Regions from separate parts of the Chromobacterium sp. FG89 genome, predicted to be linked through region 1. Evidence: predicted binding sites of a transcription regulator. Region 1 holds the regulator's gene; the other holds the start of a gene.

Evidence for each region. The regulator FNR, encoded in region 1, switches genes on or off when oxygen is low (the NO sensors DNR and NnrR bind a similar motif). The targets are predictions, from matches to a motif close to TTGATNNNNATCAA.
Region 2: nirJ (heme d1 biosynthesis radical SAM protein NirJ) is a predicted target of FNR. The motif match lies at 5,663-5,676, and genes of this name have one in related genera.

What each region holds. Positions count from the first base shown of each region.
Region 1 is NZ_JBMDIQ010000029.1:35,202-43,131, reverse strand. It holds gene ACODRW_RS21485 (inositol monophosphatase family protein) at 1-362, opposite strand, end outside; gene ACODRW_RS21480 (RNA methyltransferase) at 566-1,345, shown strand; gene ACODRW_RS21475 (DUF1853 family protein) at 1,335-2,258, shown strand; gene fnr (fumarate/nitrate reduction transcriptional regulator Fnr) at 2,318-3,064, opposite strand; gene hemN (oxygen-independent coproporphyrinogen III oxidase) at 3,174-4,580, shown strand; gene ACODRW_RS21460 (alanine/glycine:cation symporter family protein) at 4,648-6,063, opposite strand; gene ACODRW_RS21455 (methyl-accepting chemotaxis protein) at 6,627-7,930, shown strand, end outside.
Region 2 is NZ_JBMDIQ010000015.1:131,402-139,331, forward strand. It holds gene ACODRW_RS15865 (nitrite reductase) at 5-1,693, shown strand; gene ACODRW_RS15870 (c-type cytochrome) at 1,744-2,052, shown strand; gene ACODRW_RS15875 (c-type cytochrome) at 2,034-2,369, shown strand; gene ACODRW_RS15880 (cytochrome D1 domain-containing protein) at 2,330-3,517, shown strand; gene ahbB (siroheme decarboxylase subunit beta) at 3,520-4,515, shown strand; gene ahbB (siroheme decarboxylase subunit beta) at 4,502-5,503, shown strand; gene nirJ (heme d1 biosynthesis radical SAM protein NirJ) at 5,734-6,945, shown strand; gene ACODRW_RS15900 (Crp/Fnr family transcriptional regulator) at 7,318-7,930, shown strand, end outside.

The DNA.
Region 1 (7,930 bases):
CGGTTGGGGTCGAAGACCACGGCTTGCTGCACCTGGCCCTTGTGCGCCAGCGCGATGGAGATCGCGTACTGCGGGTGGCCGTGCAGGAAGTTGGTAGTGCCGTCGATCGGATCGATGATCCACTCGTATTCCGACGAACCGATGCCTTTCGCGCCGGACTCTTCTGCTAGAATCGCGTGCTTGGGATAAGCTTCCAGAATGGAAGCGATGATGGACTCTTCCGCGGCGCGGTCCACTTCGGTCACGAAGTCATTGTGTTTCTTGCGCTCTACGCGCACCGCGTCGAGATTCAGCGACGCGCGCTGGATGACACTGCCGGCGCGGCGAGCGGCTTTCACCGCGACATTGAGCATCGGATGCATTGACGGCCTCTACACTTTCAACCATGACAGACGTCCGCCACATGACGCGACGTCTGCTAGTAACAATCTGGGTTAAGGAACAAGAAAAACCCGGCGCAATCGGGCAAGGCCGCACGCCTGCCCAATCCGGCAAACGCTGGCCTTGCGCGCAAAACGGCGCGCGGGCTTTTCGATAAGCCGGCTATTTTAATGTGAAACTGCTGATGAATAAACCCCAAGTACCTGATTTTCTGAAAAACATTCGCATCGTGTTGGCCCGCCCCAACCATCCGGGCAATATCGGCTCCGCCGCCCGGGCGATGAAAACCATGGGCCTGAGCCGGCTGTATCTGGTTGAACCCAAAGTGTTTCCCAGCGACGAGGCCAATACGCTGGCCTCCGGCGCGGTGGATCTTCTGGAGCAGGCCACCGTGGTGTCCAGCCTGGCCGAGGCCTTGCAAGACGTCACCATCGCCTGCGCGCTGACCAGCCGCCGTCGCGAGCTGACCACCCCGCTGTCCACCCCGCGCCAGACCACGCCGGAACTGGTGGCGCGCGCCCGCGCCGGCGAACAAGTGGCCCTGGTGTTCGGCAACGAGACCTTCGGCCTGTCCATTGAAGAAGTCGAACAATGCAACCGCCTGGTCACCATCCCCGGCAACCCGGACTACTTCTCGCTGAATCTGGCGATGGCGGTGCAGGTGATGACTTACGAACTGTTCAGCCACACCGGCGTGGACGTCGACTATCTGCGCGCCGACAGCGACGCGGCGGCGCTGGGCGAGGTGGAGGGCTTCTGCGGCCACCTGGAACAGACCATGGACAAGATAGGCTATTTCCGCCGCCGCAACAGCGAACGGATGATGCGCCGGATGCGCACCCTGTTCAACCGCGCCGGCCTGCTGCGCGAGGAAATCGACATCCTGCGCGGCTTCCTCAAACAGGTGCAGCGCGCCGCCGACGGCGAAGTCCGCCGCGACGCGCCCGGACAGGATGGCGAATAAGCCGCCGTTCACCCTGCCCTACGCGCACCCGGCGGTGCGCGATCTGGCTTTTCTGCTCTCCGCGCCCTCTCCCTGGCGCAGCGGCGCGGACATCCCGCCGCAGCGGCTGCTGGGGGCCGACGGCCCGGCCTTGCTGCAAACGCTGGACGCCGATCCTGCCGAACTTCAGCACTGGCTGGCGCGCCAGCCCACCCGCCGTCTGGGCCATTACGCGGAACGGCTGCTGTCCTTCTGGTTCCGGCTGGCGCCGCACATCGAACTGGTGGCCAGCAATCTGCCGGTGCGCGCGCCGGACGGCCGCACCGTCGGCGAGTTCGACTTCCTGCTGCGCCTAGACGGCCAACCGCTGCATCTGGAAGCCGCCAGCAAGTTCTATCTGCAACTGGGCCGCAGCGCGGACACCTTGACCGGCCCCAGCCTGCGCGACGCCTGGGCGCTGAAAGCCCATAAACTGCAAACCCAGCTGCGCCTGTCCCGCCACCCGGCGGCGCAAGCGACGCTGCCGGCGGGCTTTGAGGGCTGCGCGGTCGGCGCCCGGCTCAGCGGCTGGCTGTTCCACGCCCGCGACACCGCGCCGGAAGCGCCGCCCGGCGCCCAGCCGCTGTACGGGCAATACTGGCCGCTGCGCGGCGACTGGCCGGCGTTGAATGCGGATTCGCGCTGGGCCTGGCTGCCCAGGCTCAGTTGGCTGGCGCCGGCGCGCCGCTCGCCGGAACACACCGCCGACGCGGCGGAACTGCGCGCGCGCCTGGAACAGGCCGAGGCGCCGCAGCTGCTGGCCGAACTGCAGCCCGGCCCCGACGGCGACTGGCATGAAGTGGCCCGCGGCTTCGCCGTGCCGCCGGGCTGGCCTCAGGAGGCGCCGCTGTCGCGGCTGCTGCTGCAAATCGCGGACTGCGCGCCGGCCCCATGAAAAAAGGCAAGCCCGAGGGCTTGCCTTGCGTTTTCCATCTGCCCGCCCGCGCGGCGGAATCAATGTCCGTTGGCGTGAGCGCAGCCGGAAATCAGCGCCTTCAATTCGTCCACCATCACCAGTTGGATGTGCTTATGATCGACGGTGATCCAGCCTTGCTGCTGGAACTTGGACAGCGTGCGGCTGACGGTTTCCAGCTTCAGGCCGAGGAAGCTGCCGATTTCCTCGCGGCTCATGCGCAGGATGAAGTCGTTGGCGGCGAAGCCGCGGGTGGACAGACGCTGCGACAGATTGAGCAGGAAGGCGGCCAAGCGCTCTTCCGCCTTCATGTTGCCCAATAACAACATTACATTCTGATCGCGAACGATCTCGCGGCTCATCAGACGGTAGAAATGGTGCTGCAGGGTGGGAATTTCGCGGCCCAGGCTCTCCATGCGGCTGAACGGCAGCTCGCACACCTCGCTGTCCTCCAGCGCGATGGCGTCGCAGCCGTGCACATTGGCGGAAATGCCGTCCAGGCCCATCAGTTCGCCGGACATATGGAAGCCGGTGACCTGCTCGCGGCCGTCCTGACTGGCGACGCTGGTCTTGAAGAAGCCGGTGCGCACCGCGAACAGCGAACGGAAGCCCTCGCCGCTGCGGAACAAGTACTCGCCGCGCTTCAAACGGCGGCTTTGGCGGATCACCGCGTCGAGCTGGGTCAGCTCCTCGCGGTTAAGCCCCACAGGTAGACAAAGTTCCTTCAGGCTGCAGTTGGAGCAGGAGACCTTCAGGTTATGCAAAGAGATATGGTTCTGATCGGACATGGCATGTTTAGTACAAGCTTGCGATGAAGCTTGACCCTTATCAAAGCGAAATTCGCAGGATTTCCGCAAATTTACCAGTCCACCAGAGGTTTTGCCATCCAAATACGACATGAAGACCACCCACCCATTTTCTCCTGCCCATTTTGAATTCGACCGCGCGCTGATTGAGCGCCTCGACGGGACAGGTCCTAGATATACGTCATACCCGACAGCGGATCGCTTTACGCCGGGTTTTGCCGAAAGAGACTACATCCACTGGCTACGGCAGCGCAGCATCGGCGCCAACCGGAAACCTTTATCATTGTACGCTCATATACCTTTTTGCAACACTATCTGCTACTACTGCGGTTGCAACAAGATCATCACCAAGGACAGCGGCAAAGCGGACTTGTACCTGGACTACCTGGAGAAGGAGGTCCGCATGATCGCCTCCTGTCTGGGCCGCCGCGAGCAAGTGATACAGCTGCATTTCGGCGGCGGCACCCCCACTTTCTTGTCCGACGCGCAACTGGAACGATTGATGACCTTGCTCAAGACTCATTTCGAGTTCTTGAAGGAGGGGGAGTATTCCATAGAAATAGACCCGCGCAAAGTCAGCGCGGCGACAATCTTCAAACTGGCCGAACTCGGATTCAACCGCATCAGCGTCGGGATTCAGGACTTTGAACCGGCGGTGCAGCAGGCGGTGAACCGGGTGCAGTCCGAAGAGGAAACACTGGAGGTGATCCAGGCCGCGCGCGACGCCGGCTTCAAGTCCGTCAGCGTCGATCTGATCTACGGCCTGCCGCTGCAGACTCGGGAATCGGTGCGCCGCACGCTGGACAAGGTGATCGCCATCGGGCCGGACCGGCTGGCGCTGTACAACTACGCCCACCTGCCCACCGTGTTCATGCCGCAGCGGCGCATCAACGAGGCCGATCTGCCCTCGCCGGAAACCAAGCTGGACATCCTGCAGGACTCGGTGCAGCGCCTGGCCGACGCCGGCTATGTCTTCATCGGCATGGATCACTTCGCCAAGCCGGACGACGAACTGGCCTCCGCCCTGCGCCAGGGCCGGCTGCAACGCAATTTCCAGGGCTACTCCACCCATGCGGACTGCGACATGATCGGTCTTGGCGTGTCCTCCATCGGCAAGGTCGGCCCCTGTTACAGCCAGAACGCCAAGGACCTGGACAGTTATTACGCGGCGCTGGACAGCGGCCATCTGCCGGTGTTGCGCGGGCTGACGCTGGACAATGACGACATCCTGCGCCGCAGCATCATCCAAGGCCTGATGTGTCGCTTCTCGCTGTCGGTGGAAGCGCTGGAAGAGATCCACGGCATCAACTTCGCCGAGTACTTCGCCGAAGAACTGCCGCAGATCCGCGAATACCAGCAACTGGGCCTGCTGTCCTTCGACGGCGACTTCATCATGGTGGAGCCCAAGGGCCGCTTCCTGATCCGCAATATCGCGATGATCTTCGACCGCCATCTGCGGGAGCGCCGCACCCAGGCGCGCTACTCCAAGACCATTTGAACGGGGCTAGCAACAAAACAGCCCGCGTCAGGACGCGGGCTGTTTATCGTTGGAGCCGGACGCAGGCTTACCAGATGTCTTTTTCCACCTTGGCGGCCAGTTCCGGGTAATCCGCCACCTTGAACACCGGGGTGGACTCGCCCCGCTTCAGCTGACGCTCGTAATCCTTCAGCACAATGAAGAAATAACGCGACAGCAGCACGATGGCCACCAGATTGATCAGCGCCATCAGGCCCATGGCGAAGTCGGCCATATCCCACACCAGCGGCAGGCTGGCCACCGCGCCGAACATCACCATCGCCAGCACGATCAGACGGAAGGCCAGCAAGATCCCCTTATTGCTGCGGATGAATTCGACATTGCCCTCGGCGTAAGCGTAATTGCCGATGATGGTGGAAAAGGCGAACAGGAACATCGCCACCGCCAGGAAGGACGCGCCTATCGGGCCGAACTGCGATTCGATCGCCTTCTGCGTCAGCGCCACGCCGCTCAAACCCTGGTCATACACGCCGGACAGCAGAATGATGGCGGCGGTGGCGGTACAGATCACCATGGTGTCGATGAAGACGCCGAACATCTGGATCGCGCCCTGACTCGCCGGGTGACGCGAAGTCGCCGTCGCCGCCGCGTTGGGAGCGGAGCCCATGCCCGCCTCATTGGAGAACAGGCCGCGCTTGATGCCCAGCATCATCGCCTGGCTCACCGCATAGCCGGCGAAGCCGCCCGCCGCCTGCTCCAGACCGAAGGCGCTCTTGACGATCAGCACGATCAAACCCGGCAGCTCGGCCGCGTGCGCCGCCAAGACATAGAAGGTCATCAGCAGATAAATGGCCGCCATCACCGGCACCAGCCACTCGGCCACCCGCGCCACCGAGCGCACGCCGCCAAAAATGATGGGGGCGGTCATCACCACCAGGGCGATGCCCACCATATAGCGGTTCCAGCCCCAGGCGCCCTCGGTGGCCGCCACGATGGAGTTGGCCTGCACCGCGTTGAACACCAGGCCGAAGGCCAGGATCAGACACAGGGCGAAGATCACGCCCAGCCAGCGTTGCCCCAGGCCTTTCTGGATGTAGTAGGCCGGGCCGCCGCGGAAGGTGTCGTCATGGTGATTGGTCTTGAACAGCTGCGCCAAAGTCGATTCGGCGAAAGCGCTGGCCATGCCCAGCATGGCGGTCAGCCACATCCAGAACACCGCGCCGGGGCCGCCGGCGGCAATGGCGATGGCCACGCCGGCGATATTGCCGGTGCCCACCCGGCTGGCGAGGCCGGTGGCGAAAGCCTGGAACGGCGAAATATCGTCCTTGCTGCGATGGCCGCCGCGGCCGCCCATCATTTCGCGCCAGCCGCGCGCGAACAGCCTCAGCTGCAACAGGCCGGAACGCAACGAGAAATACAAGCCGACGGCCAGCAACAGGCCGATCAGCATCTTGCCCCAAATCACATCATTGGCGGCATTGATAAACGAATGAAGCAAGTCCATGGATCCTCTTAAAGCTCTGAGCGTGGCAATCTGGAAATGGGCGACGCGCGCCGGAAGGATTTCAGACTGGAAGATTGACCCCGTCCCGATCTTGGCGTCGGGCTCGAGGGTTGCGGTCTTGACGAGACAGCTCCCCGCGGCCGTCAGGCCGCCTGCTTCGGGACACCGCTTCGTCAGACTGTTTTGATGCGAAACCCGGCGAATTTAGCAAAATAGAGTGATTGCTGGCAATGCCGGACGCCATCGGCCAAAGCCGCGCCAGCCGGCTTTCCGTCGCAGCCGGACACGCCTTTGTCATTGATCCCGTCCAGAGAGCGGCCTATTTATCCAAGCACAAAACAATCAAAAGTCATTTTTGATGACTTAAGCATTATGGCCGGTTGCCTTCATACGCCAGACAAGGCAAAGCTCATGCTCCCGCCCGCAATGAACTGATACGCGGCGCTTCAGCCCAGCCATCGCATTTCATGCGGCAATCGCAGTCCGTGAAAATTGCCTATTCTGGAACTGGCGCGGTAGACGTTCACATTGCGGGCGTCGCCGCCACAGTCAGGAGCGAAATCATGACAACGCCCGTGGTAAGGCTGATGCAGCGCTTGAGCTACCCCAGCCGCTTTGCGCTGATCGGCGCGGTCTTTGCCGTCGCCTTACTCTATATGGTGTACGGTCTGTATCGAACCAATCAGGACAATATCGACTTTTCGCAAAAAGAAAGAGTCGGCGTGTCCTACATCCAGCCGCTGCATCACCTGCTGGGCGCGCTGGAACAAGCCCAGGATCTGGCCGTGCGAGCGGCGCAGGGCGAGGCCGCCGCCAAGGCGGCGCTGCCGGCAGCGCAGGCGCAGTTGGAACAAGGCTGGAACCGGCTGCAAAGCGCCCATGAACAATACGGCGCCATCCTGCAAACCGACGAGGCCTGGAAAACCGCCAGCGCCGCGCGAGGCACGCTGTCGCGGATAGGCGCGGCGCCGCCGCCGCAAGTGATCGCCAGCTTTGACAGCACCGCGGACAAACTCAACGCCCTGCTCGGCGCCGCCAGCGACAATTCCAATCTGACGCTGGACCCGGACATCGACAGCTATTACCTGATGGACGCCGCCACCGCCAAGCTGCCCTCGCTGAGCAACTACATCGGCGAAGCGCTGGCCTGGGCCGCCAAACCGGAAGCCGGCCAGGCGCTGACGCCGGCGGAACGCGACCGCCTGGTGGAACTGCGCCCGCTGATCAACGGCGCGCTGGACGGCTTGAATGGCGATCTGGCCAAGGCGCTGGCCTACAATCCGGCGCTGAAGACCGCGCTGAACGCCGAATCCCAGGCCTTGGCCGCGTTTCATCAAGGCCAGGGCGCGGCCATAGACAAGGCCATCGCCGGCCAAACCGGCGCGGCCTTGGCTGTGAGCGGCATGGCGGCGAAAAACGCCGAGATCGGCGCCCGCTTCGGCGACGTGACGCTGAACAATCTGGACACGCTGCTGCAAGCCCGCATCGAACGGATGCAGGCCCAGCGCAATTTCTACATCGGCATCGGCCTGGCCGCCATGCTACTGGCCAGCTTCCTGTTCCACCAGCTCTATCTGTCCATCACCCTGCAACTGGGCGGCGAGCCTTTCTACGTTCAAAGCGTGGTCGAGCAATTGGCCGCCGGCCAGCTGGGCACCCGCATCCAGTTGCGCGAACAGGACCGTAGCAGCTTGCTTGCCTCCATCGGCCAGATGCGCGACCAATTGCGCGACACCGTGACCCAGTTGCTGGACACCTCGCGCGAAGTCAATTCGGCCGCCGACCAGATGGCGCAAAGCGCCCAGAACGTGTCCCACAGCAGCACCAAGCAAACTCAGGCGGCGGCCAGCATGGCGGCGGCGATCGA
Region 2 (7,930 bases), on a different contig from region 1:
CGCCATGAAGTTTAAGTCTCCGAAGCAGTCCCTGTTCACCAAGAGCGTCTTGCTCGCCCTGTTGCCGCTGGCCGCGGCCCCCGTCTGGGCGGACACCGCCGCCCCGCCCGCCGGCGAGGCGATGCACCAGAACGCCAACGCCAAAGCCCCGCCGATGACCGAGGCGGAATTCACCCGCGGCAAGCAAATCTACTTCGAACGCTGCGCCGGCTGTCACGGCGTGCTGCGCAAAGGCGCCACCGGCAAGGCGCTGACGCCGGACATCACCCTGGCGCGCGGCACTGAATACCTGAAAACCTTCATCAAATACGGCTCCCCGGCCGGCATGCCCAACTGGGGCACCTCCGGCGAATTCAACGACCAGCAAGTGGACCTGATGGCGCGCTACGTGCAGCAAGAGCCGCCCACCCCGCCGGAATTCGGCATGCAGGACATGCTGGCCACCTGGAAGGTGCAAGTGCCGGTGGACAAGCGTCCGCGGCGCAAGGAAAACCAGCTGGACATCTCCAACCTGTTCTCCGTCACCCTGCGCGACGCCGGCGAAATCGCGCTGATCGACGGCCACAGCAAACAGATCGTCAGCGTGATCAAAACCGGCTACGCCGTGCACATCTCCCGGCTGTCCAAATCCGGCCGTTACCTGTACGTGATCGGCCGCGACGGCAAGATCAATCTGGTGGACCTGTGGATGGCCAAGCCGGACAGCGTGGCGGAAATCCGCATCGGCCTGGAAGCGCGCTCGGTGGAAACCTCCAAATACCGCGGCTACGACGACAAGCTGGCGGTGGCCGGCGCTTACTGGCCGCCGCAATACGTGATCATGGACGGCGCCAGCCTCAAGCCGCTGAAAATCGTTGGCACCCGCGGCATGACGGTGGACAACGAATACCACCCGGAACCGCGCGTGGCCTCCATCGTGGCCAGCCATTACAAGCCGGAATTCGTGGTCAACGCCAAGGAAACCGGCAAGATCATGATGGTGGACTACTCCGACCTGGCCAACCTCAAGACCACCACCATAGACGCCGCCAAATTCCTGCACGACGGCGGCTTCGACGCCAGCGGCCGCTACTTCATGGTGGCCGCCAACGCCTCCAATAAAGTGGCGGTGGTGGACACCAAGCTGGACAAGCTGGCGGCGCTGGTGGACGTGGGCAAAACCCCGCACCCCGGCCGCGGCGCCAACTTCACGGACCCGCAATACGGGCCGGTCTGGGCCACCAGCCACCTGGGCGACGACAGCATCAGCCTGGTGGGCACCGATCCGGAAAAACACAAGGCCCAGGCCTGGAAAGTGGTGCGCACGCTCAAAGGGCAGGGCGGCGGCTCGCTGTTCATCAAGACCCATCCGCAATCCGCCAATCTGTGGGTGGACACCGTGTTCAACCCGGACGCCAAGCTCAGCCAGAGCGTGGCGGTGTTCGACATCAAGCACCTGGACAAGGGCTTCTCCATGCTGCCGATCGGCGAATGGTCCGGCCTGAGCGACGGCGCCAAACGCGTGTTGCAGCCGGAATTCAACAAGGCCGGCGATGAAGTCTGGTTCTCGGTCTGGAGCGCCAAGGACAAGCAATCCGCCATCGTGGTGGTGGACGACAAAACCCGCAAGCTCAAGGCCGTGATCAAGGACCCTCGCCTGGTCACCCCCACCGGCAAATTCAACGTCTACAACACCCAGCACGACATCTACTGACCCCGCCAGCGCGCCCGCCGGGCCAGCCCCGGCGGGCGGAGGAGAACGCAATGAAAACAAGCCTGATCCTGGCCTGCGCCGCCCTGGCGCTGCATGCGCTGCCGGCCGCGGCCGCCGCGCCGGAAGCGCTGCTCAAGCAACACAACTGCCTGGCCTGCCATGCGCTGGACGCCAAGCTGGTGGGGCCGTCCTACCAGCAGGTGGCCGCCAAGTACAAGGGGCAGGACGCCGCCGTCAAACTGATGGACAAGGTGAAAAAGGGCGGCTCCGGCAGCTTCGGCCCGGTGCCGATGTCGCCCAACCCACAAGTGCCGGACGCCGAACTCAAGGCCATGGTGCAATGGATCCTGAACCGCTGATCCGCGGCGCGGCGGCGGCCTTGCTGCTGCTCTGCAGCGCCGCCGTCGCCGCGCCGGCGGCCCCCGCGCCGGAGCGGGCGGCCCAGCTGCGCCACCTGGCGCGCCAGGACTGCGGCGCCTGCCATGGCCTGAGCCTGCGCGGCGGCCTGGGCAGCCCGCTGACGCCGGAGGCGCTCAAGGACAAGCCGGACGCCGGCCTGGCCGCCGTGATCCTGGCCGGCCGGCCCGGCACCCCGATGCCGCCTTGGCGGCCTTTTCTGACGGAAGAAGAAGCGATATGGCTGGTTTACTGGTTAAAGCAGGGCGCGCCGCCCTGATCCCGGCCTTGGCCGCGCTGCTGGGCGGCTGCGCCGCGCCGCGCGGCACCGGCGACCTGGGCGTGGTGATAGAACGCGCCAGCGGCAGCGTGCAAGTGGTGGACAACACCCGCGCGGAAAGCCTGGGCCGGGTGGAAGGGCTGGGCGATCTGTCCCACGCCTCGGCGGTGTTCTCGCGCGACGCGCGTTACGCCTACGTGTTTGGCCGCGACGGCGCCATCAGCAAGGTGGACCTGCTGCGCCGGCGGCTGGAACGGCGCGTGGTGCAGGCCGGCAACAGCATAGGCGGCGCCATCTCCTCGGACGGCCGCGTGCTGGCCGCGCAAAACTACCAGCCGGGCGGCGTGCGCCTGTTCGACGCCGCCACGCTGGCGCCGCTGGCCTCGGTGCCCGCCGCGCCGGGCGCGGACGGCAAACCCTCGCGCGTGGTGGGCCTGGCGGACCTGCCGGGCCGGCGCTTCGTTTACGCGCTGTTCGACGCCGACGAAATCAATGTGCTGGACGCCGCGGACCCGGCCCAGCCGAAACTGACCCGCTACCGCGACGCCGGCAAGCGCCCCTACGACGGCCTGGCCAGCATGGACGGCCGCTACTTCCTGGCCGGGCTCTACGGCGAAGACGGCCTGTCCCTGCTGGACACCTGGCGGCCGGAACAAGGCGTGCGCCGCATCCTGGCCGGCTACGGCCGCGGCCAACAGCCGCTGCCGGTGTACAAGATGCCGCATCTGCGCGGCTGGGCGCTGGCCGGCGATTACGCCTTCCTGCCCGCCATCGGCCGCCACGAAGTGCTGCTGGCGGACAACCGCAGCTGGACGCAACAGGCCGCCATACCGGTGCTGGGCCAGCCGGTGTTCGTGATGGCGGAACCGTCCGGCCGGCGGGTCTGGGTCAATTTCGCCTTCCCGGACAACGACAAGGTGCAAGTCATCGATGTGCCCACGCGCAGCGTGATCGCCACCCTGAAGCCGGGCAAGGCCATCCTGCACATGGAGTTCACCCCGCGCGGCGACGCGGTGTGGCTGTCCAGCCGCGACGAAGACAAGCTGGTGGTGGTGGACACCGCCAGCCTCAAAGTGCTGCGCGAACTGCCGGCGCAAAGCCCGTCCGGCATCTTCTTCAGCTGGCGCGCCAGCCGCATCGGGATGTAGCCATGCTTATTTCAGACGCCGATCCGGCCCTGCTGCGGCTGATCAACGGCAGCCAGCGCGGCTTTCCGCTGCTGCCGCGCCCCTTCGCCGCGCTCGCCGCCGGCATGGAACCGGGCTGGAGCGAAGCCCGGCTGCTGGCCGCGCTGCAAGACGCCCAGGCGGCCGGCCTGCTGGCCCGCGTCGGCGCGGTGTTCGCGCCCAACACCGTGGGCAACAGCACCCTGGCCGCGATGGCGGCGCCGGCGGAGCGGCTGGAAGAAGTGGCCGCTTTCGTCAGCCGCCAGCGCGAGGTCAACCACAACTACCGGCGGGACCATCATTACAATCTGTGGTTCGTCGTGGCCGCCGCCTCATCGGCCGGCGTGGCCGCGGCGCTGAGCCGCATCCGCCTGGCCACCGGCATCCCGCCGCTGGACCTGCCGCTGCTGCGGGAATACCACATCGACCTGGGCTTTTCCTTCCTGGCGGAGCCCGCCGCGGCGGCGGAAGCGCCGGCGGCGGCGGACGACCCCGGCCTGTCCGCCGGCCAGCGCCAGCGGCTGCTGGCGGCGCTGTCGCCGGGCCTGCCGCTGACCCCGCGGCCTTATCAAGCGCTGGGCGCGCAATGCGCGCTGAGCGAGGCCCAGACCCTGGCGCAAATCGCCCACTGGCGGCAGCAAGGCGTCATCCGCCGCTTCGGCATGGTGGTGCGCCACCAGGAACTGGGCTACCGCGCCAACGCCATGTGGGTGTGGCGGATAGACGACGACGCCGAACGCGAGCGCGTGGCGCTGGCGCTGGCGGCGGAGCCGGCCGTCACCCTGTGCTACGAACGTCCGCCGCGTCCGCCGGACTGGCCCTACCAACTGTTCACCATGGTCCACGCCCGCGACGCGCAGAGCCTGGACGCCGCGCTGGCGGACATCCGCCGCCGGCACGGCCTGGAACGGCTGCCGCAGGCGGTGCTGCGCTCCACCCGGCGCTACAAACAAACCGGAGCCTGTTATGGATACGCCTGAAGCGCTGGCAATGCTGGACACGCTGGACGCCTTGGACGCGCGGCTGATAGACCGGCTGCAAGGCGGCTTCCCGCTGGTGTCGCGCCCCTACGCGGCGGCCGGGCGCAGCCTGGGGCTGGGCGAAGACGGCCTGATCCGGCGCTTGCGCCAACTGCTGTACGCCGGCGTGCTCAGCCGCTTTGGGCCGATGTACCAGATAGAACGCCTGGGCGGCCGCTTTGTGCTGGCCGCCTTGGCCGCGCCGGAAGCGCGCTTCGACGAAGTGGCCGCCGCCGTCAACGCGCTGCCCGCGGTGGCGCACAACTACCGTCGCGAACACCGGCTGAACATGTGGTTCGTGCTGGCCGCGGACAGCGCCGCCGCCATCGACGCCGCCCGGCGCGGCATCGAACTGGTGACCGGCCTGGAAGTGAACCTGTTTCCCAAAGAGCGGGAATACTTTGTGGGCATGCGTTTTCAGGTGGGCGGCGCGGCCCCGGTGGGCGCGGCCGCCGGCGCGCGGCGCGCGGGCGAACCGGCCGCGCTGAGCGAAGACGACCGGAAGCTGATCCGCGCCACCCAGGCCGGCCTGCCGCTGTGCCGGCAGCCCTACCGCGACATTGCGCGGCGGCTGGGCTGGGCGGAGGCCGAAGTGACGGCGCGGCTGGCGCGCTGGCTGGAGCAGGGCGTGGTGCGCCGCATCGGCGCGGTGCCCAACCATTACGCCATCGGCTACCGGGCCAACGGCATGGCGGTGTTCGACGTGGCCGACGAACAGGTGGACGCGCTGGGCGCGCAACTGGGCGGCCTGGACGCGGTCAGCCATTGCTACCGCCGTCCGCGCCGGCCGGGCTGGCCGTACAACCTGTTCGCCATGCTGCACGGCAGCGAGCGGCCGGCGGTGCTGGCCGCGGTGGACGACGCGCGCGCCTTGCTGGGCGAGGCCTGCCGCGGCCACGAGGTGCTGTTTTCCAGCCGGATTTTGAAGAAAACGGGCTTGAGGCTTTGAGAACGTATTTACGATCTCGCGAGCTAGGGCGAGACAAGGCGAAAACGGCTGAGAAAGCGGAATGTACGCGTGGTACATGAGCATTTCGAAGCCGGTTTCAACGCTGTATCGCCGACGGGTAGCAGATCGTAAACAGGTTCTGAGGCGCTGCGGATTCCATTGACCCGCATCAAGGAGCCGCCGCCGCCCCCGGCCGCACACTGAGCCATCTTCCCGCGACGGAGCCGGCCATGTTGCGACTGACCCAATACCTGCGCCTGCTGCGCGAACCGGCGGCGGTTCCGCCGCCAGGGCGCGCCATGCCCGCCGGGCCGCAAGCCCCGGTGGTGATCTGGAACCTGATCCGCCGCTGCAACCTCACCTGCCAGCACTGCTATTCCACCTCCGCCAACCGCGACTTCGCCGGCGAACTGAACACCGACGAAGCCTATGCGGTGCTGGACGATCTCCACGCCTACGGCGTGCGCGTGCTGATCCTGTCCGGCGGCGAACCGCTGCTGCGGCCGGACCTGCCGGCCATCGCCCGGCGCGCCAAGGCGCTGGGCTTCTATATCGGCCTGTCCAGCAACGGCACCCTGATGGACCCGGACCAGGTCGCCGTCTTGGCCGACATCGGTTTCGACTACGTGGGCGTCAGCCTGGACGGCATCGGCGCCACCCACGACCGCTTCCGGCGGCTGGACGGCGGCTTTGAACTGGCGCTGCGCGGCCTGCGGCTGGCGCGCGACGCCGGCCTGAAAGTGGGCATCCGCTACACCATGACGGAAGACAACGCCGCGGACCTGCCGGCGCTGCTGCAACTGATGGCGGACGAAGACATCGACAAGTTCTATTTCTCCCACCTCAACTACGCCGGACGCGGCAACAAACACCGCGCGGACGACGCCCGCCACGCCCGCAGCCGCTGGGCGCTGGAGCTGCTGATCCAGCAAGCGCTGGCCCAGCTGGACGCCGGCCGGCCGCGGGACTTCGTCACCGGCAACAACGACGCGGACGGCGTCTACCTGCTGCACTGGGCGCGCCGGCATTACCCGGAGCGCGCCGACACCCTGCTGCGGGCGCTGCGGCGCTGGGGCGGCAACGCCAGCGGCGTCCACATCGCCAATATCGACAACCTGGGCAACGTCCACCCGGACACCATGTGGTGGAAAGTGACGCTGGGCAATGTGCGGGAACGGCCGTTTTCCGCGATCTGGCAACAGCCGCAACACCCGCTGATGAGCGGCCTGCGCCAATCTCCGCGCCCGGTGGCCGGCCGCTGCGGCGCTTGCGGCCACCTGGACATCTGCAACGGCAACACCCGAGTGCGCGCCTGGGAACTGAGCGGAGATTTTTGGGCGGCGGACCCGGCCTGTTATCTGAGCGATGCGGAAATCGGCGTGGAGCCGGGCCGCCACGCGCGGCCGGAGCTGACGCCGTGGAGCCGGGCGGCCCAACATTGAGGCGAGCGCGGTAGAGCCTGTTTACGATCTCTTTGAGAGGGGGGGATGGTTCAAAACGTCGAATACGCGGTTTCCCACCTATCCGTGCAACGCTTCAACATATTGAAGCTGCCGGCGAGATTTTTTCTAAGAACGTGTTTACGATCTCGCGAGCAAGAGCGAGACAAGGCGAAAACGATCGAAAAAGCGGAATGTACGAGTGGTACATGAGCATTTTGAGGGCGTACTCACCGTGTAACGCTCCACGACGCGCAGCAGATCGTAAACAGGTTCTAATCACATCGAACTAGGCCGCTGCTGCCAATGGCCCATGGCCCTTGGCGGAGCGCGCTTTTATAGTGTAAGCCTCCGCCATTATCGAGCCACACCGTCATGAGCCATCTGGACATCCCATCCTTCCTGCGCCACCAGCCGCTGTTCCAGCAATTGTCCCCGGAACAGATCCAGGCGCTGGTGCCGCACACCCAAGAACTGCGCGGCCTCAAGGGCCAGGTGATTTTTCAGAAGGGCGACCCCTGCGACGGCATGTTCCTGGTGGTGTACGGCCGGGTGAAGCTGGCGCTGTCCTCGGCGCAGGGCAGTGAAAAAGTGATGGAAATCATCCACCCCGGCCAAAGCTTTGCCGAGGCGGTGATGTTCCTGGGCCGGCCCTGCCCGGTGATGGCCCAGTTCCTGGAAGACGGCATGCTGCTCAAGGTGGAAGCGGCCGGCATTCTGCAAGCGATAGACCACGACCCGGCCTTCGCCCGGCGCTTGCTGGCCGGCCTGTCGCTGCGCCTGCACGGCCTGGTGCGGGACGTGGAGCGCTACTCCATAGAAAGCTCTTTGCAGCGGGTGATTGGCTATCTGCTGCAACATATCCCGGAAGACGGCGGCAGCCTCACGCCGCAGGTCTCGCTGCCGGTGAATAAAAGCCTGATCGCCTCCCGGCTGAACCTGACCCCGGAAACCTTCTCACGCATGCTGCACCAGTTGATCGAGGCGG